One region of the Streptomyces sp. NBC_01808 genome, then DNA from elsewhere that is predicted to be linked to it. Evidence: riboswitches for the same ligand, from Rfam matches in the RefSeq annotation. Region 1 holds a riboswitch; each other region holds the start of a gene.

Region 1 (7,687 bases):
CGAGGGCGTCGTCATCTCGTACCGCGCGATCGGGCGCGACGCCGGGCACCACGGGGCGGACGTGGACGCCTTCGACGTGACGCGGGCGACGCCGATCCGGCACATGACCTTCGGGCACGGGCCGCACATCTGCCCCGGCGCGGCGCTGTCCCGGCTGGAGGCGGCGGTGGCGCTGCCGGCGCTCTTCGCCCGGTTCCCGGGGCTGCGGGCGGCGGTGCCGCTGGGGGAGCTGCGCAACCTGCCGGTACTGACGCAGAACGACCTGGAGTCCTTCCCGGTACGCCTCGCCTGACGCCGGCTGACGCGGCCTGGCGCGGCCTGGCGCGGCCTGGCGCGGCCTGGCGCGGCCTGGCGCCGCCTGGCGCCGGCTGGCACCGGACGCCTTGGCGCCTGACGGCGACTGACGCTTGACGGCTGACAGATGACGTCAGTTGTCCGAGGGGCGCGTGGGGCGCCGGGAGAGCGGGGGCGCGCGCGGGCGCCGCGCGCGCCGGAGCCGGGCGGCCCTATACCCGTTCGGCTGTACCCTCTGCGTGCGGTCCGCCGGTCCGCGACTCGTCTGCCCTCACACCCTGGCCGCAATGACGCCCGAAACGCCACCTGTAACCCGCCTGGGCCCCGCCCGGTCGCCGTCCCGCCCGGGCCGCGGAACCCTGAACGACGATGGCAAGCGCCCGCGTGTCGGCCGTACAGGGAGGACAGCGCAGGAAGGGCAGCGCAGGAAAGGGCAGGTGCAGCCGGTGCGGGAGGACGGCGCGCAGAGCGCGGGGCAGGCCGAGGGCGGTCCGCAGGACGCGGAGCGCGGCTCGCACGGCGAGGGGCGCGCCCCGTACGAGAACGGGCGGGCCTACCGCGTGGGAAGCGGTGCGCTGGACCTGGCGGTCCGGACCCGCCGCCCCGACGCCCCCGGCGGTGAGCGGCGGGTCCGCTGGGTGCTGCGGTGGCTGCCGGCCGCGTTGATCGTCGTGGGGGCGGTGTTCTTCTGGTTCACGCCGGAAGGGCTGCGGTCCTCGCCGATATTCGAGACCACCCCGCTGGTCGCCGCTGCGCTGCTCACCCTGCGCGGCACCGTCGTCGTTGCCGTCGCCGCCCTGGTGGTGGACGTCACGCTCGAAATCCTCAACGGCACCGCCACGGGCCCCGACGCGCTCACCCAGATGGTGTCGCAGGTCGTGCTCGGCGCCCTGGCGATCGGCATCAACCTCCTCATCCAGCGCAACTACCGCAGGCTGGCCTCCGCCCGCCACGTCGCGGTCGCCGCGCAGCGCGCCGTGCTGCCGAATCCGCCGGACGGCTTCGGCACGCTGCGGGTCGCCGCCCGCTACCAGGCCGCTGACGCCGACGCCCGGATCGGCGGCGACCTCTACGCCGTGCAGGAGGGCCCGTACGGCGTGCGCTGCATCGTCGGCGACGTACGCGGCAAGGGGCTGGAGGCGGTGGAGTCCGTGGCGGTCGTCATCGGTGCCTTCCGGGAGGCGGCCGAGGAGGAGGCGGGGCTCGAAGGAGTCGCGCGGCGGCTGGAACGCGCGCTGCAGCGCCAGGAGACGGGGCGCAGCGGCCTCGACCGGGTGGAGGGGTTCACGACCGCGGTGCTGGCGGAGGTCGACCGCGAGGGCGGCGCGCTGCGGCTGCTCAACCGCGGCCATCCGGCGCCCCTGCTGCTGGGGTCGGACGGCGCGGCACGCACGCTGCACCCGCACGAGCACGCGCTGCCGCTGGGCATGGGCGACCTGGGTACGTGGCCGGACGAGCTGATGGAGGTGGCGTTCCCGCCGGGCGCGGCGCTCGTTCTGTTCACGGACGGCGTGACCGAGGCGCGGAACAAGGCGGGTGTCTTCTACGACCCCCTGACCCGGCTGGACGGCCGGCTGTTCGACGGCCCGCACGAACTCCTGGACACCCTCCTGGACGACGTGACCCGCCATACGGGCGGAAGGGTCGCGGACGACATGGCGCTGTTCGCCCTCGCCCGCTCCCGTACACCGTTCGGAGAGCCGCCGGACTCGCCCTCGGCTATTCACACTCCGTAGTGGAATAGCACCCCTCCGCATAACAACTGATGCACGATCAGCTAACGACCGGACCTCACTGCACGTAGTCGGGCCGTCAACTTGTCCGTTTCCGCTGGTGCATGCCCGGATCGTCCGCGGCAAAGCACAACTGAATAACGGGAACGACTTGGAATCGAACGCCGTCGTCCGCTAGCGTGCGGTAACGCAGCGCGGTCGTCACTGCCGTCGTAAGAGGCGGCACCGTGCGCCGTCGCCGAATCCCGCACGTCACAACTGCAGCAACGGCAACACCTAGGGAACCGGGGAACCACCACCTTGGGGTGAATCGGGCCAACCTCCGCGAGGAGGCGGCCCGTAGGAGACCTTCCTGCTCCGAACCCGTCAGCTAACCCGGTAGGCGAGAAGGAAGGAAAGGAGTACGCCTTCGTGGCGTCCTACAGGTCTGGGCCTGGCTACGGCCATGGCTATGACGATTACGGCTACGACGGCTATGCGTCCGGCGGCTACGCCCCCGAGGGGTATGCGCCCACCGGTTACGCCGCCGAAGAGCCGGTCGACGAAGTCCTCCCCGAGGACGACCTTCCCTCCCGCGGCCGCCGGCGCCTCCCCCGGCAGCGCGGTGGCAGCATGGCGCGCAGCGGCGCCGTACTCGGCGTGGGCGTCTTCGCCGCCGTCGGCGCGGGCAGCATGGCCACGGCGCAGGAGAAGCCCCCGGTCGCGATATCCATGCCCGACCAGGTCGACACCGTCGCGAGCCAGATAAGCGCGCAACTCCCGGACGCGGAGAGCCTGCCGGGCGTCGGCGACCTGATGCCGAGCGAGGAGGAGCCCGCTTCCGACACGGTCGTCACCACGGCTCCGCTCACCCAGGTCAGCTACGCCAGCGACACCGACACCGCGAACCAGCCCGCCGACTCCGGCGAGGCCCTGCGGGCGCGCATCCTGGAGCAGGCCGAGCAGCAGCAGGCGGAGGCCGACGCCTCTGCCCGCGCGGCCGCCGAGGCCGAGGCCGCCCAGCAGGCGGCCGAGGAGGCCGCCGAGGCGAAGGCGCAGGAAGAGGAGCGCCAGCGCCGCCTGGAGGAGGAGCGCCGCCGCAAGGCGGAGGAGGAGGCCCGCCGCAAGGCGGAGGCCGAGCGCCTCGCCAAGCTCGCCGCCAGCTACGTGGCCCCGGTCGCGAACTACACGCTCACCTCGACGTTCGGCGAGTCCGGCGACATGTGGGCCGCGGGCCACACGGGCCAGGACTTCGCCGCTTCCACCGGCACCCCGGTCAAGGCCGTGCACGGCGGCACGATCACCGAGGCCGGCTGGGCCGGCTCGTACGGCTACCGCATCGTCCTCACGCTCGAAGACGGCACCGAAGTCTGGTACTGCCACCTGTCCTCCATCATCCAGTCCTCCGGCGAGGTCACGACCGCCGACGTCATCGGGCGCGTAGGCGCCACGGGCAATGTCACCGGCCCGCACCTGCACCTTGAGGTACGACCCGGCGGCGGGGACGCAGTGGACCCCCTCGCCTGGCTGCGCAACAACGGCGCCCCGGTCTGATCGACCCGGCGGGCCCAGCGCCCCGGCCCCGGTGGCCGGGACCGACGGCCCGCCGCACGGACCGCAAGCCCCCATAAACCCCTCTCCCACGTCTCCGGCGTGCCCGAACGCAACTTCCCCCGTGGCGTCCGAGCGCGCACCGAGACCGCCGGCGGCCCTGGTGGCCGACCCCCCGACACCAGGGCCGTCGGCATTTTCCCGGGACCTACTCCCCGGGCCCGCAGAGGCAGAACGGATGCCCGGCGGGATCGGCGAACACCGGACAACTGCCTCCCTCTTCGGAGAGCCGCGTGGCCCCGAGCCGCAGCGCCAGCTCGCCCGCGGCGGTGGAGTCGTCGACGCCGAAGCAGATGTGCATCTGCTGGGGGTAGGTGCGATCGAGGTCCGGCCAGAGTGGCGGCCGGTAGCCTTCGACTTCCTCGAATGCCAGCCGTGGAAAGCTGCCTTCGTCCTTGGCGATCACCATCCAGTCCTCGCGAATGACCCGCATGCCGAGCAACTGCGTGTAGAAGTCGGCGAGCTGACGGGCGTCGGCGCAGTCGAGCACGATGTTCCTGACGTAGGCGTCCATGGGGGTCACCCTGCCACGCACCTCGGACACCGCAGGTAAACCGGCGGCGACTCAGGCAGCCGCGGTGGCCTTGGCAGCGGCGTCCGAGGCAGCGGCACTGGCGGCGGCGCCGGCACGGGCTGCCGCACCGGCAACCGCATGAGCAGCCGCGGCAGTGCCGGCGGCGGTGCCACGGGACTCCCCGGCGGCGGCGGTGCCACGGGACTCCCCGGCGGCGATCTCGCCCAGGGCGGCGCGGATGGTGTGGAGCATCCGCTGGGGCCGCTCGAAGACGTCGGCCGCGGTGAACCGCAGCATGCGCCGGACCTCGGGACAGCGCCCCAGGTCGTTGAAGCGCTCGACGTCGGCGAGATGAGCGGCCCGGCTGCCGTGGAAGCCGTAGCCCTCGATCTCCACGACGAGCCCCGCCGCCGGGAAGAAGAAGTCCACCCGTATCCGCCGGCCGTTGGGCGCGGTGAACGGCATTTGGCTGAGCGGCCGCAGCCCGGCATCGTACATCCGCAGCCGCGCCACGGTCTCCGCGGGCGACCCGGAGCGCGGATCGACGAGCGCCAGCCGCTGCCGCGCCTGGACCACACCTCGCCGCTGCCCGATCCCGGCAAGGGCCTCGGAGACCGCATGCAGATCGGTCACCTGCTCCCGCCACCTCCGCGGCCACCCACCGCCGGGCCCCAACGGCCGCCGGGTCAAGGCGGACTCCACGGCCACGAGCGCCGCATCCCGCTCCGCCGTACGCAGCAGGTCGACGAGGGTCCGCGCGGCGTCGGTGACCCGCAGCCCGGCGACGTTGACGATCTCCCTGTCACTCACCGCGGTCCGATGCAGCACGCATCCCTCGGGCGCCCGCCCCCGCCCCCGCACGTGCGTGAACTCAGGCCGCACAGCGAGCACTTCGACCCCGAGCAGATGAGCCGCCGCACTGTGACTGACGACCAGCTCCGGCCGCCCGGCCTGAGCCACCCGCAACCGCAGCCGCAGATCCCCAACCCGCCCCGGCTCCACCCACACCCCGGCCCGAACCTTCCGCCACCCCTCCTTCCGCAACCGCCGCACCAACACCCCGGACGACCACCCGGCCGCCAAAGCCTCGGCACAAACCAACACCCCACCATTCCCCGCCGCCAACGCACCCAGCGACCCAATTTCCCCCGTCATGCCCCCACCCTCTCCCGGATCCCCACCCTCCGCTTCCCCCTGTGGATAACTCCCGCACCAGGGGCCTTTGGACAGGTCAGAAGCGCTCGGAGAACTCCCCGTCCCGAACGCCCGCAACGAAGGCCCGCCAACCCTCGGCAGAGAACGCGAGGGCAGGTCCACCGGGATCCTTGCTGTCCCGCACAGGAACAACGCCGAAGGCGGCAACGGCCGGCGCCCACTCGACACAACCGCCGCCGTCGCGCCGCTGCTGAAGGTGGACTTGACCTACCGGAGAGTGGTGATCACCAGGGGAGGGCCTCCCTCTACTGAGCGGATGACGTTTGCTGAAGTCGGTTGGGGACAGGGGATCCCTGCTGACCGGCGGTAATCGCAATGACGCCACCCGTAGCCAGCGAAGAGGTCCATCACACGTAGCGGCTGCATCAGCCCCCTCCCGAGATCACTCAAGTGCGTGCAAAGGATCTTACGCAGGGGCACTGACACCTTCACGGGCCGCCGGACTGAGCAACCAATCCAGCCGCTCGATCACGGCTGTCAGTGCCTGCTGGTAGACCTTGTTGGCATGACCCTCGCTGCCGCTTCCGAGCCCCACGTAGCGTTCGCGGACCTGGAAGCCTCTGATCTTCTCGTCGATGCCCTCTACGCCGGCGGCACGAGTGGCCACACCGGCGACGATCCCATCTCGAAACTTGTAAAGGGTGTTGGCAACCAAGGCGGCTTCCGGTTCTCCGGCTCTCCGGCCAAGGGGACCGTGAGGTTGGCTGTGCTCTACACGAGCGGCAGCGATGTCAACTGGCCCGACCATCTGGACATCGAGACGGGCACTTTCACGTACTACGGCGACAACAAGAAGCCGGGCCAAGGCCTCCACAACACCCCACGGGCTGGAAACGTCCTCCTCCGGGACACCTTCGCCGCATCCCACGGAACCGCAGATGACCGGGCCAAGGTGCCTCCGTTTTTCCTGTTCGAGAAGGCAGGCATCTCCGGTCGGGCCGTACGCTTCCGCGGGCTGCTAGCACCCGGCGGACCGACCCTCACATCTGACGAGGAGCTCGCTGCCATCTGGCGCACGACGTCAGGACTCCGGTTCCAGAACTACCGTTCACACTTCACCGTCCTCGACCACGACAGGATTTCACGCGGCTGGATTCAGCACCTGCTCGACGGCGGTGACCCTCTGGCCGGTGAGTGTCCCGATGTCTGGTGCACTTGGGTTGAGGGACGCGTCTACCGGCCACTGCTGGCGCCGGCGACTACCGTCATCCGCTCCAAGGCCGACCAACTCCCGGGTGACGCCCTAGGTACGGCCATGCTGGAGGAGATCCGCGAGTACTTCCGCGAGCGGGAGCACGACTTCGAGGCGTGTGCCGTGGCAATCTGGCGTCTGATCGCCCGGAACACCGGACCAGTCGACCTCACGCGCCCCAGCCGGGACGGGGGGCGCGATGCCGTCGGCATGTATGGTCTCGGGCCGGCATCCAGTCGCATCTCCATAGACTTCGCTCTCGAAGCCAAGTGCTACGGCGTCGGCAACTCTGTTGGTGTGCGGGAGGCCTCACGTCTGATCTCCCGAATCAGGCATAGAAACTTCGGCGTGCTGGTGACCACGTCATACTTTCAGAAGCAGGTTCAGGAAGAAGTCCACGAGGATGGCCACCCGATCGTTCTCATCGCTGGCCGAGACGTGATTGACGCCCTACGCCACAACGGCCGCACGACTGTTGGCGCCGTCCGCCAGTGGCTCGAGCAGAGCTTCCCGAAGGTGCAACTATGCCAGCCGGAGCATGGCCTATTTGCGGACTGACAATGCACTTAGCGCAGCCTCTGGGCTCTTGACCTGCTGAAGTGTGTGCACGAACGCGCCCTCCGAAGCCGGTGCGAAGGTTCGAATCCTGTCGGGAGTACTCCAAGACCCCGTGACCAGGGCAAGCGTTGAGGACGGGGTCTTCTCGCGTGTGCAGCCGAAGGCCGCCGGATCCGGCTCCATGTCACCGGTCACGTAATGATCACGTATGATCTTGGCCGCTTCCTTAGCAGGTCGACGGCCGTTCTTCACTAATGCCAAGCCCACAGCGGGCATCGGCACGATCCCAGACCCTCAGGCCACAGCGCCAGGGGCGGGACTGTCAACTTTTCGGTGTAAATGAGTTAGTCTGTGGGTTAGTTGCGGGCTGCTGAGAGTCGGCCGTCGAAGGCCAGGTCGAAGGCGTTCAGGGCGCGCTTCCAGCGGCTGGACCAGCGTTTGCGGCCGGTGCCGGTGGGATCCAGGCTCATCACCGCGAGGTAGATGCACTTCATCGCGGCGGCCTCGGACGGGAAGTGCCCGCGGGCGCGGACGGCCCGGCGGATGCGGGCGTTGACGGACTCGATCGCGTTCGTGGTGCACACGATCCGG
Region 2 (7,687 bases), 1.7 Mb from region 1:
GTGCCGTCGGGCAGCCGCGGGGACGTCTCCACGACATCCGGGTTGCCGCACGGGCAGCGGTGCGCCACGGCGCGCAGGCCGCGCGGGGCGCGGCCCAACTGCGCGGCCACGGCGGCGGCGTCGGCCGCGGTGGCGGGGGTGTGCTCGCTGGGCGGCGGGGGCTTGTCCATCTCTCCTCGTTCAGCCGGGCGGTCGGCTTCCGGCGTCAGGCGTCAGGCGGCCTGCGTCAGGCCGGCGTACCGCGGCGGGCGCAGGTTCGCGTACGTACGCGCCTCAGCGCCGGCCGTCCGCGGCGTCCAGGCCGTCCCACAGGTTCTCGTACCACGGCCTGTCCACCGCCTCCCCCTCCTCGCCGGAGCGGGCGGAGCCGGTGCCGTCGCGCATCAGGTAGCCGGTCTCGCCGGGCAGGACGTAGTGCAGGTGCTCGCGAGCCTGCCGGCGCACGTACTCCGGGTCGTTCCACCGGGACTTCTCGTCCCGCAGCTCCTCGACCCGCTGCTCGGCCTGCGCCTTCTCCCGCTCCAGCTCGGCGACCTCGGCGCGCTGGGCGATGTACTGGCGCAGCGGGTACGCGAGCGCCACCACCAGCGAGCAGACGACGAGCGCGAGCACCGCGGCCCGCCCCGTCAGCCGGCTGCGGCGCGGCGGGCGCGCGCGGTAGACGCGCTCCGAGACCCGGCTGACGGCCTGCTCGCCGAGCAGCTTGAGCCGGGTGGTGGTGGAGAAGCGCTCCCTGGCCATGTGCGTCGCGTCCTCCCCGGGCGGCAAGCGGTGGTCGGCCCCGGTCGCACCTTACGCGGTGCGGCCGGGGCCGGGTGCGTCCGACGCCGATGTCGTACGGGTCGGTCCGTTCAGCCGTTCTTGTAGCGGGGGAAGGCGCTGCGGCCCGCGTACTCGGCGGCGTCGTCGAGGATCTCCTCGATGCGCAGGAGCTGGTTGTACTTGGCGACCCGCTCGGAGCGGGCGGGGGCGCCGGTCTTGATCTGGCCGCAGTTCGTGGCGACGGCCAGGTCGGCGATGGTGACGTCCTCGGTCTCGCCGGAGCGGTGGGACATCATGCACTTGAAGCCGTTGCGCTGCGCCAGCTCGACGGCATCCAGGGTCTCGGTGAGCGAGCCGATCTGGTTGACCTTCACCAGCAGCGCGTTGGCCGAGCCCTCGTCGATGCCGCGCTGCAGCCGCTCGGGGTTGGTGACGAAGAGGTCGTCGCCGACGATCTGCACCTTGTCGCCGAGGCGCTCGGTCAGCACGTGCCAGCCGGCCCAGTCGTCCTCGAACAGCGGGTCCTCGATGGACACCAGCGGGTAGTCCGCGACGAGCTGCTCGTAGTACTCCGTCATCTCGGCGGCGGAGCGGCCCTTGCCCTCGAAGACGTACACGCCGTCCTTGTAGAACTCGGAGGCGGCGACGTCGAGCGCGAGGGCGACGTCCTGGCCCGCGGTGTAGCCGGCCTTCTGGATCGCCTCGATGATGAGGTCCAGCGCGTCCCGGTTGGAGTCGAGGTTCGGCGCGAAGCCGCCCTCGTCGCCGAGTCCTGTGGACAGGCCGCGCTCCTTGAGGACGGCCTTGAGCTGGTGGTAGATCTCCGCGCCGCAGCGGACGGCCTCGGAGAACGACTCGGCGCCGATCGGCGCGATCATGAACTCCTGGATGTCCACGTTGGAGTCCGCGTGGCTGCCGCCGTTGAGGATGTTCATCATCGGCACGGGCAGCACGTGCGCGTTGGGGCCGCCGAGGTAGCGGAACAGCGGCAGGTCGGACGCCTCGGAGGCGGCGTGCGCGACGGCGAGCGAGACGCCGAGGATGGCGTTGGCGCCGAGGGAGGACTTGTCGGGGGTGGCGTCGAGGTCGAACATCGCCTGGTCGATGAGACGCTGCTCGGTGGCGTCGTAGCCGACGAGCTCGGGGCCGATCTGCTCGATGACCGCGAGCACGGCCTTCTCGACGCCCTTCCCGCCGTAGCGGGCCTTGTCCCCGTCGCGCAGCTCCAGGGCCTCGAAGGCGCCGGTGGAGGCGCCGGACGGAACGGCAGCACGGCCGGTGCTGCCGTCGTCGAGGCCGACCTCGACCTCGACCGTGGGGTTGCCGCGGGAGTCGAGAATCTCTCGGGCTACGACGACGTCGATGGACGGCACGGTGTCTCCTTCGGAGGGATTCGCTACGGGTTCCGCCCTGAGCCTAGCCGCCCCGGGTGACGGCCCCGGCGCGCACCCGGCCGCATTCCGCGGTACGAGACGGTTCGGGCCGGGGAGCGGGGAGGAGGACCGCGGTGGCGGGTGGCGTACGGCGTGGTCGTCCCGGCCCGCGCACCGGACGGGCCGGGACGGCCGCGCCGTACCGCGGCGGCGTGCCGGGCGGCAGGCGGCACCAGGGGGCGGCAGGCGGCGGCGGTGCACACGGCGCGGGCGGGCCGGCCGGTCCGTGGACCGGTGCGGCCCGCCCGCGCGCCGGGCTAGTCCACCTTCAGCTTCTGTCCCGGCCGGATCAGGTCCGGGTTCGCGCCGACGACCGGCTTGTTGTCCTCGTACAACTGCTGCCAGTTCTCCCCGCCGTGCCGCCGGGCGATGTCGTCGAGGGTGTCGCCCTCGCGGACCTCGTAGTAGAAGCCGCGGAAGACCGTGCGGGACTCCGGCTGCGTCTGCTCGGCGGCACCGCGGGCCTCGGTGCCCTGCGGGGCCTCCTGCGGCGCCTGTTCCTGCGCCTGCGGGGCCTGTTCCTGCGCCTGCGGGGCCGGCTGCGGCTGGGTTTCCGGTTGCTGCTGCGGGGCCTCCTGCGGCGCCGGTGGGATGATCTGCCCGGTGGCCGGACTGCCCGCGGCCAGGCCCGCGCGTGGGCCGCAGTTGGGCCACGCGCCCGGGCCCTGCATGGACAGCAGCCGCTCCGCGACGGCGATCTGCTGCTGCTTCGACGCCAGGTCGGCGCGCGTGGCGAAGCTCCGGCCGCCGGCGGCCTCCCAGCTCGGCTGGGAGAACTGGACGCCGCCGAAATAGCCGTTCCCGGTATTCGTCGCCCAATTTCCACTGGACTCGCAGGCGGCTACCCGTTCCCACGTATCGATGGGCGCCGCGGACGCGTGCTGGGCGCCGAGCACCGGCAGCCCGATCGCGGTTCCGGTGGCGCCCATGAGGACGGCCATGCGGGAGTGTGTGCCAAGGCGTGCCTGTGCGGCGGGGCGGCGGTGCTTACCCGTTCCGGCAGGAAGAAGCATGATGCTCTTTTCTCACCGACGCCTGCGAGGTGAGCTGTCGGGTGCGGGCTGTGAGTGCCCGGCCGTACGTCATGCGTGCGGCTTGACCCCAAGCCGTCCGGTCCGCCTTCTCGTTGGACCGAAGCGGCGCTTACCGTGGGTCCCCCGCTCCTGTCAGCGGTGCTTCATGCACAGGTGGCCCGGGTGAACGCCGACAGGATTCGGCGTGAGGCGATCACCGGGACTCGCGTTGGCGAGCAATGTGACGGTAAGCACATAGGCGTGTGCGATTCAAAGACCCCGGAAAATGCCACGCCCGGTTTTACGTCCGTCAGGTAGCCCGGTCAGCCGATTACGTCAAATATGACTAATCCGCGCCGACTTCACCCGCCGACTGTTCAGTTCCCGCTCAATTCGAGTTCCTGACCAGGCTTGATGGTGTCGGGGTCCTTACCGAGGGAGTTCTTGTTCCCGTCGTACAACTCGGACCATCCGCCCGACAGGGAATGCTCTCTGGCAATTTCCGAGAGGGTGTCACCCGGTCGGACGGTATAACTGCCGCCGTCCGCCGCGGCGTCGCGTCCCGAGGCGTCGCCCTTGCGGTCCTCGCCGCGCTTGTCCGCGTCGCCGGGGATCTCGGCGATCCACTCGCGGCCCGGTTCCGGCAGCTCGGTCTCATCGGGCGACTGGGAGGCGCCGGGGGTCTCGACGGCCTCGCGCGGGGCCTCGGGAGCGCCGGGCGAGGACGGGGCTTCGGAGGGGGTCGGGGTCGCGGAGGCGTCCGGGGCGCGGTGCCGGCCGGAGCCCTCGCCGGAGGTGGTGTCGTCGTCCGGGCCGGTCCGCTCGCCGGGGCCGCCGTCGCGCTCGCCCGGGTCCTGGCTGCCGCGATGCTTGCCGGCGCCCTCGCCGTCCTTGCCGTCGCGCTCGTCCTCGCGGTCCGTACGCCCGTCCTCGTCCTGGCCCCGGGAGTCGTCATCCGGGCTCGGGGCGAGGGTGGGCGGTTCCGTGGGCAGCAGCGGCAACTCGGCGCCGGGGTCGACCTCCGGCACCCCGTCGTCGCCGTCCAGCCCGGCGTCCTGGGCGCACTCCGGCCACGCCTTGTCGGCGCCCATGCCGGCGAGGATGCGCTCGGCGACCGTGATCTGCTGCGCGCGGCTGGCGTAGTCGGGCTGCGAGGCGAACTCCTCGCCGCCGTACTCCTGCCACATGTCCATCGTCAACTGCAGGCCGCCGTAGTACCCGTTGCCCTCGTCGGCGCTCCACAGCCCGCCGCTCTCGCACTCGGCGACCCGGTCCCACGTGCCGGCGTCGGCGGCGCTCGCGCCGCTCGCGCCCAGCAGCGGCAGGGCGAGACCCGCCCCGGTCGCACCGGCCGCGACGACGAACGCGGGGGCCTGGCGGGGACGTCGGTGGCGTCCGTTACCCGAGCGCATGCGAGTGCCTTTCGTTCCCTGTGTGTTCGAGCCAGTGGCCGAACTTAATACCGAATCACCCCCGATCACAAGTTGATCGCCTGATAGTCACGCGCAGATCACAGCGAACGCCCGAAGTGCACCGGCAGCGTCCGCAGGCCCCGCATGATGAGCCCACCGCGCCACCGCAATTCGGACGTCTCGCCCGCCAGCCGCAGGTCGGGAAGGCGGCGCAGCAGGGTACCCAGGGCGGTCTGCGCCTCCAGCCGGGCGAGGGGGGCGCCGAGGCAGTAGTGGATGCCGTGGCCGTAGCCCACGTGCTGATTGTCACGCCGGGACAGGTCCAGGGTGTCGGGGTCTGCGAAGCGCGCGGGGTCGCGGTCGGCGGCGGCCAGCACGACGAGCACGGGGTCGCCCACGGCGATGCGCTGCCCGCAGATCTCCAGCGGCTCGGTGGCGAACCGCCACGTCGCCAGCTCCACCGGGCCGTCGTAGCGCAGCAGTTCCTCCACCGCGGAGGGCAGCAGCGCGGGATCCGCGGCCAGCCGGGCGCGCTCGGCGGGGTGGGTGAGGAGGGCGTACGTGCCGTTTCCGATCAGGTTGACGGTGGTCTCGAAGCCGGCGAACAGCAGGATGAACGCCATGGCGGCGGCCTCGCTCTCCGTCAGCTTCTCGCCCTCGTCCGAGGCGCGGATGAGGCCGGAGATCAGGTCGTCGTCCGCCGCGTCGCCGCCGCCGAGCGCCGCGCGCTTGCGGTGGATCAGCTCGGCGAGGTAGGCGCGCATCTTCTTCACCGCGCGCGCGACGCCGCCGCGCGGGCCCTTGCCGTGGTGGATCATCACGGCGGCCCAGTCGCGGAAGTCGTCCTGGTCCTCGGCGGGGACGCCGAGGAGGTCGCAGATGGCGTAGATCGGCAGCGGGAAGGCGAACTCGTGGATGAGGTCGGCCTCGCCGCGGTCCGCGAAGCCGTCGATGAGGCGGTCGGTCAGCTCCTGTACGCGGGGCGCGAAGGCGGCGACGCGGCGGGGCGTGAACGCCTTGGAGACCAGCCTTCGCAGCCGGGTGTGGTCGGGCGGGTCGATGTTGAGCAGGTGGGTCATGAGACCGGCGCTGCGCTCGCCTGGGATGCCGGTCTTGTCGCTGTGGTGGTGCGCGGGGTTCTTGGACAGCCGCGGGTCGGCGAGGGCCTGGCGGGCGTCGGCGTAGCGGGTGACGAGCCAGGCGTCGACGCCGCTGGGCACGGTGGTGCGGTGGACGGGCGCGTGGGTGCGCAGCCAGGCGTACGCGGGGTAGGGGTCGGTGGCGAACTCCCAACTGAAGAGCGCGGGCTCGGGCCCGTCGCCCGCGGGCGGACCGGCCACGTCAGCTCGCGCCGGCGGACCCGGCGGAGGCGGACGGGCCGTCGGTCCTGGAGCCCGCCTGCTCCGCCGTGAGAATCGCCTCGCGGTAGGTGCGCGCCGCGGCCCGCAGCGCCGTCTCCGGCTCCACGCCCTGTGCCTCGGCCCGCAGCGCCAGCGCGAGCAGTTCGGCGCCGAACCCGTCCACGGGATCGCCCGCCGGCGCGGCCGCGCCGCGGCCCTCCCGTACGGCAGCGGCGGCCTCGTCCCTGCGAACGCCGTTCCCTGCGGCCGCCGGAGCCCCGTTCCCGTGCCCGGCCCGTCCCCCGCCGGGCACCTGCACCGCCAGGCCCGCCGTGCGGGCGCGGCCCGCCAGCTTCGCCACCAGCGACAGCGCCGGCTGCGCCAGCGGCACGCCCTCCGTGACCGACGTACGCCGCTTCTCTATGGCCTTCTCGCGCAGCCAGTGCGCCTTCACGTCCGCCGGGGTCTCGGCCACCGCGTCGCCGAAGACGTGCGGATGGCGGCGGACCAGCTTCTCCACGAGGGTGCCCGCCACGTCGTCGATGGAGAAGGGCTCCTCGGGGTCCTCCTCCGCGATCCTGGCGTGGAAGACGACCTGGAGCAGCACGTCCCCCAGCTCCTCGCGGACGGCCTGCAAGTCCCCGGACTCGATCTCCTCGACCAGCTCGTAGACCTCTTCCAGGCTGTGCGCCGCCAGGCCCGCGCTGGTCTGTCCGCTGCTCCAGGGACACTCGCGCCGGATCCGGTCCATCACCTCGACCACGTCGACCAGCCGGGCACCCGGCACGTCGTACGAACCGGGCAGCAGCTCCAGCGACGGCATCTCCACCCGCCCCGTGCCCGCCAGCCGGGCCAGGCCGTCCGTCAGCGCGGGCTCGCCGTCCGCCGCGGCGACCACGACGACGGTGGCGCCCTCGGCGCAGGCGTCGACCAGCTCGCGGGCGTCGGGCACGGCGGTCTCCACCTCGACGCCCGCCTCCCGCAGATACGGCACCTGCGGATGCGCGGCGTCGGCGCACAGCACGCGGTCGGCGCCGCGCAGCGCCTCCCACGCGGGCCAGGACAGCAGCCCGGGGGCGATGCGGTGGGTGGTGGTCAGCAGGACGATTCGGCCGGTCACGTCCCCGACCGTAGCCGACGCCGCCGACAGCCCGGCACCGGCGGCCGTGGAACGACGGGGCCGGACAGGGCCTGCGCCCCGCGCCGCCCGCTCACTGCTGGGGGACGGCGCCGTCCTCGGCGGTGGCGCTGACCTGCTTGATCCACGGGGTGTCGGCCTGCGCCAGCCGCACCTGCTCGTTGTCCCACTTGCCGAAGCGCGGGCTGACGTCGATGCCCAGGTCCTTCGACGCCTCGACCAGGACCCCGCCGAGCCGCGCCTGGCCCTCCTGCGTCTGCGGGTCGATGCCCAGCTTCTCCACCAGCCCCTGCACCATGAGCTGCTGCTTGTAGTGCGTGTCCAGGCCCTCCGGCGGGATGCTGTACTGCTGGAGGTACAGCGCCTCAAGCTGCTTCTCACCGCCCGCCATCTCCGCCTCCTCCCGGTGCGTGCGCTGCACCTCGCCGCGGGGGACGGTCACGCCGTGGCTCTCCGCGGCCTGCTCGATGACCCGGCCCTGGAGCATCGTGTTCAGCGTGTCCACGCTGAGGTCGCCGCTCTTGTCGATCATCTCGTCGGCCTGGGGGCTGTCGTTCTGCGCGGCGCGCACGTCGGCGACCCGGTTCTG
Region 3 (7,687 bases), 3.7 Mb from region 1:
GCGCCGCGGGCGGCACGGCGGCGGCGGCCGTCGCGGACGTGGCCGAGGAGGACGGCTGGGCCCGGATCCTGTCCGCGGCAGGGGACTTCGGGCCCGTCGGCGTCCTCGTCTCCAACGCCGTCGCCGTCGACGTCGCCCCCGCGCACGAGACGTCGCCCGCCTCCTGGCGGCGCCAGGTCGACGTCGGGCTGACGGCCGCGTTCCTCGGCTTCCGCGCCTGCCTGCCCGGGCTGCGCGCGCAGCAGGGCGCCCCGGGCGCCGCGGTGCTGGTCTCGTCCGTGCACGCCAGGCACGGCATCCCGGGACACCCCGCGTACGCCGCCGCCAAGGGCGGGCTGCTGTCGCTGGCCGGCCAACTGGCCGTCGAGTACGGCCCGTCGGTGCGGGTGAACACCGTGCTGCCGGGACCGGTGCTCACCCGGCTCTGGGACCGTGTCCCCGAGGAGGACCGCAGGGCCAGCGCCGGGCAGACCGCCGCGGGGCGGCTGGGCGCGCCGGAGGAGGTGGCCGCCGCCGTCGCCTTCCTCGCCGCGCCCGAGGCGTCCTACGTGACCGGCACGAGCCTGGTCGTGGACGGCGGCTGGAGCGTCGTAAAGTCATCGGCCTGAGCGGGGGCGCCGCGGGGGTGGCGGGAGCACCGGGAGCGGTGACGTGAGGGAGGAGCGAGCGGCCATGGCGGGTTACGCGCGCCGCGGGGTGCACGGGCAGACGGTGGAGACCCTCGCGCACCGGGTACTCGGCGGTGAGATCGCCGAGGGCGCCACGCTCGACCTCGCCGCCCTCCAGGCCGAGCTGGGGGTCAGCCTCACCGCGCTGCGCGAGTCGCTGAAGGTGCTGGCGGCCAAGGGCATGGTCGACGCCCGGCAGAAGCGCGGCACGTTCGTCCGGCCGCGCGCCGACTGGCACCTCCTCGACGCCGACGTGCTGCGCTGGCGCTTCGAGACCGCGGGCCGGCAGCAGGGCGAGGGCGCCGCCGCGCGGGCCGCCTCCCCGCTGCTGCGCGACCTGGACGAGGTGCGCGGCATCGTCGAGCCCGCGGCGGTCCGGCTGGCCGCGGTGCGGCGCACCGACGCGGACCTGGCGGCGCTGGAGGCGGCGCTCACGGCGATGGCCGGGGCGCGGGACGGCGCGGCCGAGGCCGTCGCCGCGGACCTCGCGTTCCACCGCGCCCTGCTGGCAGCCTCGCACAACGAGCTGCTGGAGCGCATGGATCAGGTCCTCGCCAGCGGCCTGGCCGCGCGCGACCGCCTGGTGCACGGCCCCGGACACCACCCGCAGGACCCCGTGCCGGGCCACCGCGCCGTGCTGGCGGCGATTCGGGCGCAGGACCCGGACGCCGCGGAGGCGGCGATGCACCGGCTCCTCGCCCAGGCGGCCCGGGATCTGGCCGAGTTGTCCGCCGGTGAGTCCGCCGATGGGTCCGCCGATGGGTCCGCCGGTGAGTCCGCGGCGGAACGGGCGGCCGGGGCGTAGCCCGTACGACGAACGCGCCCCGCCGCGCGGACGGATCCGCGCGACGGGGCGAAAAAGACTCCCGCGGGCCATCGCCCCCGGAATCAGTACCAGTTGTTCGCCTGCCAGAACTCCCAGGCGCCGCACGGGCTGCCGTAGCGGTCGTTCATGTAGTCCAGGCCCCACTTGATCTGCGTGACCGGGTTGGTCCGCCAGTCGGCGCCGGCCGAGGCCATCTTGTCGCCCGGCAGCGCCTGCATCAGGCCGTACGCGCCGGAGCTGGGGTTCGTCGCGGTGTGGTCCCAGCCGCTCTCGCGCTCCACGATGCTGCTGAAGCAGGTGAACTGGTCGGCGGGCACGATCTCCCTGGCCGCCGCCTGGATGCCGGACTCGGTGGTCGGGACGCTCGCCTGCGACGCCTCGGTGGCGCCGCCGGAGCCGCCGGAGCTCCCCGAGGACGACGAGCCGTTCGGGTCGATCGACTTGTCGACCTTGCCGCCCTCGGTGTCGATGCGCAGCTCGGTGCCGACCTTCAGCGCGGCCGGGTTGTCGCCGATCGCCTTCTCGTTGTCGACGTACACCCGCTGCCAGCCGCCGGGCACGTCGTACTTCGCGGCGATCTTGGCCAGCGTCTCGCCGGCGCCGACGGTGTGCTCGACGTAACGCTGCTGCTTCTGCTCGGTCTTGGCGGCGGTCTGGTCGGCCTCGGCAGGCTTGCTCTCGGCCTTCTTGTCCCCCAGGTCCAGCTCCTGGCCCGGCAGGATCAGGTGGGGGTTGTCGCCGACGGCTTCCTTGTTGGCCTCGTACAGCCGCTGCCAGTCGGGACCGAATCCGTTGTCCTCGGCGATCTCCGAGAGGGTGTCGCCCTTCTCGACCGTATAGGCGTGCGCGGCGGTCGCCGCGATTCCGCCGGCGACGGGCAGGGCTATGCCCACCCCCGCGGCGGCGGCATAGCGGCGGGTGGAGCGCGACTTGGGCGCGCGCCGGGTGCCGGTTCCGGCCATGGTTGGCTCGCTCTTTCTCCGACGCCTGCGAGGTGAGCTGTCGGGTTCGGGCTGGAGTTGCCCGGCCGCGTCGTGCTGTGCGGCTTCACCCCGAGTCGGGGAGTGCGGTGCGGTTCTGCCACCGTGCTCCTGCCGACGGAGAAGTGGTTCCCCCGCTCCTGCCCGAACGGCTGTGGGGACGACGGATCCGGGCTCCGACGGGCAGGATTCGGCGTACCGGAGCGCGGCGCTCGCGTCTGCGAACGTCTCGGACACTAGGAGATCGAACGGCAGATCACAAGAGGATCACGAGGATCCACACGTAGTCTGACGCTCCGTGGTGACGCGCGCACGCGTGGGGCGGTTGGGGCGCGTGTGACGTTCGGCACTCACGCTGAGGTGCAGCGCCTCCAACAGGGGCTGTCCGGCCGGTACGACGAGACCGTGCACCCCGCGCTCCGCGGCGCCGGCGAGCGCGGTCCGCCAGGCGTCGGGGCCTGCGGGCGCCGCCGCCGGGGTCCAGCGCCCGGCGCCCGGCTCCTCGTAGCCGGGTCCCGCGGGCGCGAGCCGGCGGAAGGCGGGCACCGTCGGTGCTACGGCGCCGAGTTCGGCGCACCGCCGGGAGTCGGCGGCGAGCGCGAGCCGGCCGCCGCTGAGCAGCACCACGGTGGCCAGCGCCCGGGCCAGCAGCGCGGCCTGCGGGACGCTGTCGGGCAGCGCGACGACGAGCCTCGCCCGGCCGGTGGCGGCGGCCAGGGCGGCGGCGAGCGCCAGCACGTCGTGCGCCGGGTCAGGACCGCCGTCCAGCCACAGCGCGTCGGCGCCCGCCGAGTCGTACGCCGCGCACTCCGCCAGCCAGGCCGCGGGCTCCTCGGGCAGCCGGGGGAGCAGCACCCCGACGCGGACCGCCGGCGGTTCCGCGCCGGTGGACGGGGGTGGAGATGCGCTCATCGCGGGCCTCCCCGGGGGCTGACGAGGGCCATCGGGGGCATACCGTACGCCGATACCCTGCGGAAGGCAGCGGTGCGGACACCCACGGTTCATGATTTCTGGAATTTCATCTGCCGTGCCCCCGGGCGGCGTTGCGCGCCCGTACCCCGGCAAACGCCGAGGGAGGGGACCCCCCCGGGGTGTCCCCTCCCTCTCTGTGCTCCCGGCCGGTGGCCCACGTCAGTGCGGTTGGGCCACACCCCCGTTCGCCGGGATGGGCTCGCCGTCCGGCTGGGACGGCGAGTGGACCGGGCGGCGCGGCAGCCGGTGCGCGGGCACCGCGCCTGACGCGGTCACGCCGGGCTCCGCGACAGCAGGAAGTCGGCTTCGCCGGCCTTGGCACCCTCGATGAACGCGTCCATTTCACCGGGGGTGTAGATGAGGGCGGGACCGTCGGGGTGCGCCGAGTGCCGTACCGCTATCCGGCCGTCCCGCAGCTTCATGGCCTCGACGCAGTTGCCGCCGTTGCCGCCGCTCCACGGCTTGTGCCAGCCCTCGGTGCCGAGGTCCGCCGCCGGCATGCCGTTGTAAATGCGTTCCATTCACAGCTCCTTGCGGAAGTCCCGGAGGATTTCCTTCGTGCGTTTTGCCGTCGCCGCCTGGGCCGCCATGTGGTCCAGGGCGGCGAGGTGTGTGGCCACCTCGTGCCGGCCGTCGAGGTAGACGGCGCCGGTGAGGTACTCGGTGTAGATCATGTCCGGCAGCTCGGGCATGGCGAACCGGAAGAGGACGAAGGGGCTGTACGTGCCCGGATGGTGGCCGGTGCGGAACTCCGCCATCTGGAGCGTGACGTTGGGCAGCGACGCGATGTCGAGGAGCCGGTCGACCTGCGCGCGCATCACCGCGCCGTCGCCCACCGGGCGGCGCAGGACCGTTTCGTCCACGATGACCCAGAACCGCGGCGCGTCCTCGCGGGTGAGCAGGTCCTGGCGCTCCATGCGGAGCGCGACGTGCCGCTCGATCTCCGCGGGCGCGACCCGGCCGAGGGAGCCGACCTTCAGCACGTGCCGCGCGTAGTCCTCGGTCTGCATCAGACCGGGCACGAAGTGCGGCTCGTACGACCTGATGAGCGACGCCGCGCCCTCCAGGCTCACGTACATGCTGAACCAGTCGGGCAGGATGTCGTGGAAGCGCTGCCACCAGCCGGGCGCGTTGGCCTCCTCGGTCAGCGCGACGAAGGTGTCGATCTCCTCCTGGTCGATGCCGTACGCCTGCAACAGCAGTTGCACGTACGGGACCTTCAGCGCGACCTCGGCGGTCTCCATCCGGCGCACGGTGGCGGGGGCGACGCGCAGGGTCTTCGCGGCTTCCTCGCGCTTGAGCCCGGCCCGCTCGCGCAGCTCCTGGAGTCGCTTGCCGAGCACGACCTGCCCCACGGTCGGCGCAGACCGCGGTTCGCTCACGCCATACCTCCCTGTCGGAACTGCCTCAAGCAGTGTGCCACGCCTCGGGCTTGGCGAACACAGTGCAACGGCAACTCTGAAAAATTCACAGTGGGGGTTGCCAAGTGGCCGCGGCGGGGCCATAGTTTGGGATGTGAGCCAGTCCACACAGCCGCATCACACGGGGGTCGTGACACAGGGTCCCGGCTTGCCGGGATTCCGTTCGGGGGTCGATGCGGTGCGGTGCGGTTTCGAGGTGCCAGGTCAGGCGGACGCCGTTACGGTCGCCCGCCGGCTGGCCCGCGAGCAGATGCGCCGCTGGGGGGTGGAGGGCGAGGTGGGTGACAGTGCCACCCTCGTCCTCTCGGAACTGGTGACCAACGCACTGCTGCATACGGGGAGTCGGCGCATAGGGTGCGAACTGCGCTGCAGCGCCGACCGCCTGCGGCTGGCCGTCACCGATCAGGGTGTCGAGCCGGGAAGCCTGCGGGTGCAGCGGTCGTCCGCGGACGAGCAGGGTCGGGGGCTCCTGCTCGTCACCGCGGTCAGCAGTAGCTGGGGGGCATACGACGCGCGGCCCGGCCCGGGTCTGGTGGTCTGGGCGGAGCTGCAGCGCGGGGTGTCGGCGGCCGGGGGGGCCGCCGCGCCGCGCGCTTCCGGTACCCGTACCGGGGCCGGCCCAGCGGTCGGCGAGCGGGCGGCCGGATGATGCGCACCGAGCCCGGCGGCCGGCTCCGGCTGGCCGTACCGGGGGCGGGCGCCGCGGCCCTCGGCTGCGACGCGGTGGGCGTACCGCAGCGGATCGGCTACGACGTGATGGCCCGGCTTCCCCGCGTGGGCTGCGTCTTCGCCGACGGCAGCCGGTGGTGGTGGATCGTGCCGGCCGGCTCCGGCCTCGGCCTGCAGTGGCCGCGGAGCGTGCACTACGCTCCGGGCGCCGATATCTCGGGGGCGGCCGCCGGCACCGGCGGGCCGGCGGCCGTACCCCGGCTGGTGCACCGGCCGGCCGACGGGGTTCCGTACACGCCGCCGATCCCGCTCTTCCTGCGCATCTGCCGGCGCACCGGCGTCGAGCCCGCCTGGTCCTGCGACGTCGCCCGGGCGGCCGCGGGCCGCAGCGACGCCGCCTGAGCACCCGCGGCGGACCGGCCGGCGGGCACCTCCTTGTTTCGGTTGCGGGGGAGGAGCCCGGGGCCGGCCCGCCGCGGGAATGACGAAACCGCGGGCCGCGCCGCCGTCGGCGGCGGCGCGGGTCCCGCGGATCGTGTCCTTCGTGCGTGCGGTGCCTAGCGCGCGGTGCCGGGGTTCAGTAGTCCCGGCCCTGCAGCGCCACCATCGCGTCGTAGCTGGTCTCGGCCGCCCAGATCGAGCCCTGGGGCTCCTGCGGAGCGCGGTCCTGCTCCCAGAAGTACAGCGGCAGCCCCGGCGCCCGCAGCCCGCTGAAGAAGCGGCGGAAGTCCAGCTCGCCCTGGCCGAAGACGACGTCGCGGTACTGGTTCGTCAGTGCCGGGTCCCGCACGCCGTCCTTGACGTGGAAGGCGATGTAGCGCTGCGGGGCGGCGTTGACGTAGTCCAGCGGGTCGAACTCGCCGAGCTGGTCGCGGAACCGGACCGAGGCGCCGAACGCCCAGAGGATGTCCAGCTCCAGGAAGACGTACCGCGGGTCGGTGCCGCTCAGGAAGAGGTCGTGGCGCCGCTTGCCCGGCCGGTCGGTGACCGGGCCGAACTCGTTGGTGTGGTTGTGCTGGTAGACCTTGAGCCCGTAGCCGCGGGCCACCTCGCCGGACTCGTTGAAGCGGTCGGCGCCGGCCTGGATCTCCGCCGCCGTACGGCCGGGGAAGTCGCTGGCGGTGCCGACGTAGTCCATGCCGAGCGCGGCGGCGTTCTCGAACTCCCGCTCGCGGGTGCTCGCGTTGAGCAGCGCGTCGAGCCCGAGGTGGGCGCCGCCGGCGACCAGCCCGTTGTCGTCGAGCAGCTTGCGGAGCTTGGGGACGGTCATGTCCGGCTCGGCCGGCGAGGTGTAGCCGGCGAACTCGATGTGCTTGTAGCCGATCGCGGCCAGCTCGGTCAGCACGGGCGTGAAGCCGCGCTGCTGGATCTGGTCGCGGACGCTGTAGAGCTGCAGGCCGATACGGCCCCGGGGGATCAGGCCGCCGTGGCCGTCGGTCTGGGCGGCGGCGGCGGGGGCCGCGAAGGCCCCGGCGCCCGCGGCCACGGCGGCGGTGCCGGCGGCGGCCCTGAGGAATCCACGGCGGTGCAGGCTGGGCTTGCTCATGTCGGATCTCTCCTGCGAAGTTCGGGTGTGGACGGGGTGGGAACCGCGGGGTGGCGTACGTGCGCACGCCACCCCGCGCCGTACCGGAAGGTCAGCCGACGATCTTCATGACCGCCCGGTCGCTGCCGGTGAGGCCGCCCGGGTCGGTGTACTCGGCGACGAACACGCCGGTGACGTTGCCCTCGGACGGGTCGTGACCCGCCACGGGCTCGGTCTGGATCGTGCCGCTGCAGCCCGCGGTGGTGCTCTGCGGGTGGCCGTGCGCGTCATGGCCCACGATGTAGTGCACCTGGACCTTGCTGCAGTCCACCTCGGCCTCGTCGGAAACCGTGACCTCGAACTGCACCGCGTCGCCGAAGTGGAACTCCTGCTGGTCGACGGGCTTGACGAGGGTCACGACCGGGGCCTGGTTGCCCACGGTGATGTCGACGTCCTTGTACGCCGCCCGGCCCTTGCTGTCGGTGACCTTCAGGGCCGCCTTGTAGGTGCCGTCCTCGGTGTACGTGTGCGAGGGGCTGACGTCGGTGGAGTCGGTCCTGCCGTCACCGTCGAAGTCCCAGGCGTAGCGCACCCGGTCGCCGTCCGGGTCGGTGGTACCGGCCGCG

What was found. A riboswitch is a leader RNA that binds a small molecule or an ion and turns the genes downstream of it on or off. The one in region 1 is predicted to bind cyclic di-AMP.
Region 2: linked by a shared signal. The riboswitch ahead of OG946_RS12995 (transglycosylase family protein) and the one ahead of OG946_RS21180 (M23 family metallopeptidase) in region 1 are both predicted to bind cyclic di-AMP.
Region 3: linked by a shared signal. The riboswitch ahead of OG946_RS04210 (LysM peptidoglycan-binding domain-containing protein) and the one ahead of OG946_RS21180 (M23 family metallopeptidase) in region 1 are both predicted to bind cyclic di-AMP.

What each region holds. Positions count from the first base shown of each region.
Region 1 covers NZ_CP109072.1:4,788,857-4,796,543, forward strand. The annotation lists gene OG946_RS21170 (cytochrome P450 family protein) at 1-292, shown strand, start outside; gene OG946_RS21175 (PP2C family protein-serine/threonine phosphatase) at 732-2,030, shown strand; cyclic di-AMP (ydaO/yuaA leader) riboswitch at 2,285-2,427, shown strand; gene OG946_RS21180 (M23 family metallopeptidase) at 2,439-3,560, shown strand; gene OG946_RS21185 (VOC family protein) at 3,766-4,131, opposite strand; gene OG946_RS21190 (hypothetical protein) at 4,183-4,941, opposite strand; partial or broken gene OG946_RS21195 (DUF397 domain-containing protein) at 5,363-5,527, opposite strand; gene OG946_RS21200 (restriction endonuclease) at 5,852-7,096, shown strand; partial or broken gene OG946_RS21205 (transposase) at 7,453-7,687, opposite strand, start outside.
Region 2 covers NZ_CP109072.1:3,051,299-3,058,985, forward strand. The annotation lists gene OG946_RS12980 (DUF501 domain-containing protein) at 1-170, opposite strand, end outside; gene OG946_RS12985 (FtsB family cell division protein) at 274-741, opposite strand; gene eno (phosphopyruvate hydratase) at 852-2,135, opposite strand; gene OG946_RS12995 (transglycosylase family protein) at 2,453-3,136, opposite strand; cyclic di-AMP (ydaO/yuaA leader) riboswitch at 3,213-3,377, opposite strand; gene OG946_RS13000 (transglycosylase family protein) at 3,586-4,620, opposite strand; gene OG946_RS13005 (cytochrome P450 family protein) at 4,719-5,960, opposite strand; gene OG946_RS13010 (MazG family protein) at 5,962-7,080, opposite strand; gene OG946_RS13015 (SurA N-terminal domain-containing protein) at 7,172-7,687, opposite strand, start outside.
Region 3 covers NZ_CP109072.1:1,048,693-1,056,379, reverse strand. The annotation lists gene OG946_RS04220 (SDR family NAD(P)-dependent oxidoreductase) at 1-608, shown strand, start outside; gene OG946_RS04215 (FadR/GntR family transcriptional regulator) at 673-1,473, shown strand; gene OG946_RS04210 (LysM peptidoglycan-binding domain-containing protein) at 1,557-2,456, opposite strand; cyclic di-AMP (ydaO/yuaA leader) riboswitch at 2,464-2,638, opposite strand; gene OG946_RS04205 (hypothetical protein) at 2,742-3,386, opposite strand; gene OG946_RS04200 (DUF397 domain-containing protein) at 3,719-3,967, opposite strand; gene OG946_RS04195 (helix-turn-helix domain-containing protein) at 3,968-4,828, opposite strand; gene OG946_RS04190 (ATP-binding protein) at 5,064-5,516, shown strand; gene OG946_RS04185 (hypothetical protein) at 5,513-5,938, shown strand; gene OG946_RS04180 (sugar phosphate isomerase/epimerase family protein) at 6,114-7,082, opposite strand; gene OG946_RS04175 (PQQ-dependent sugar dehydrogenase) at 7,174-7,687, opposite strand, start outside.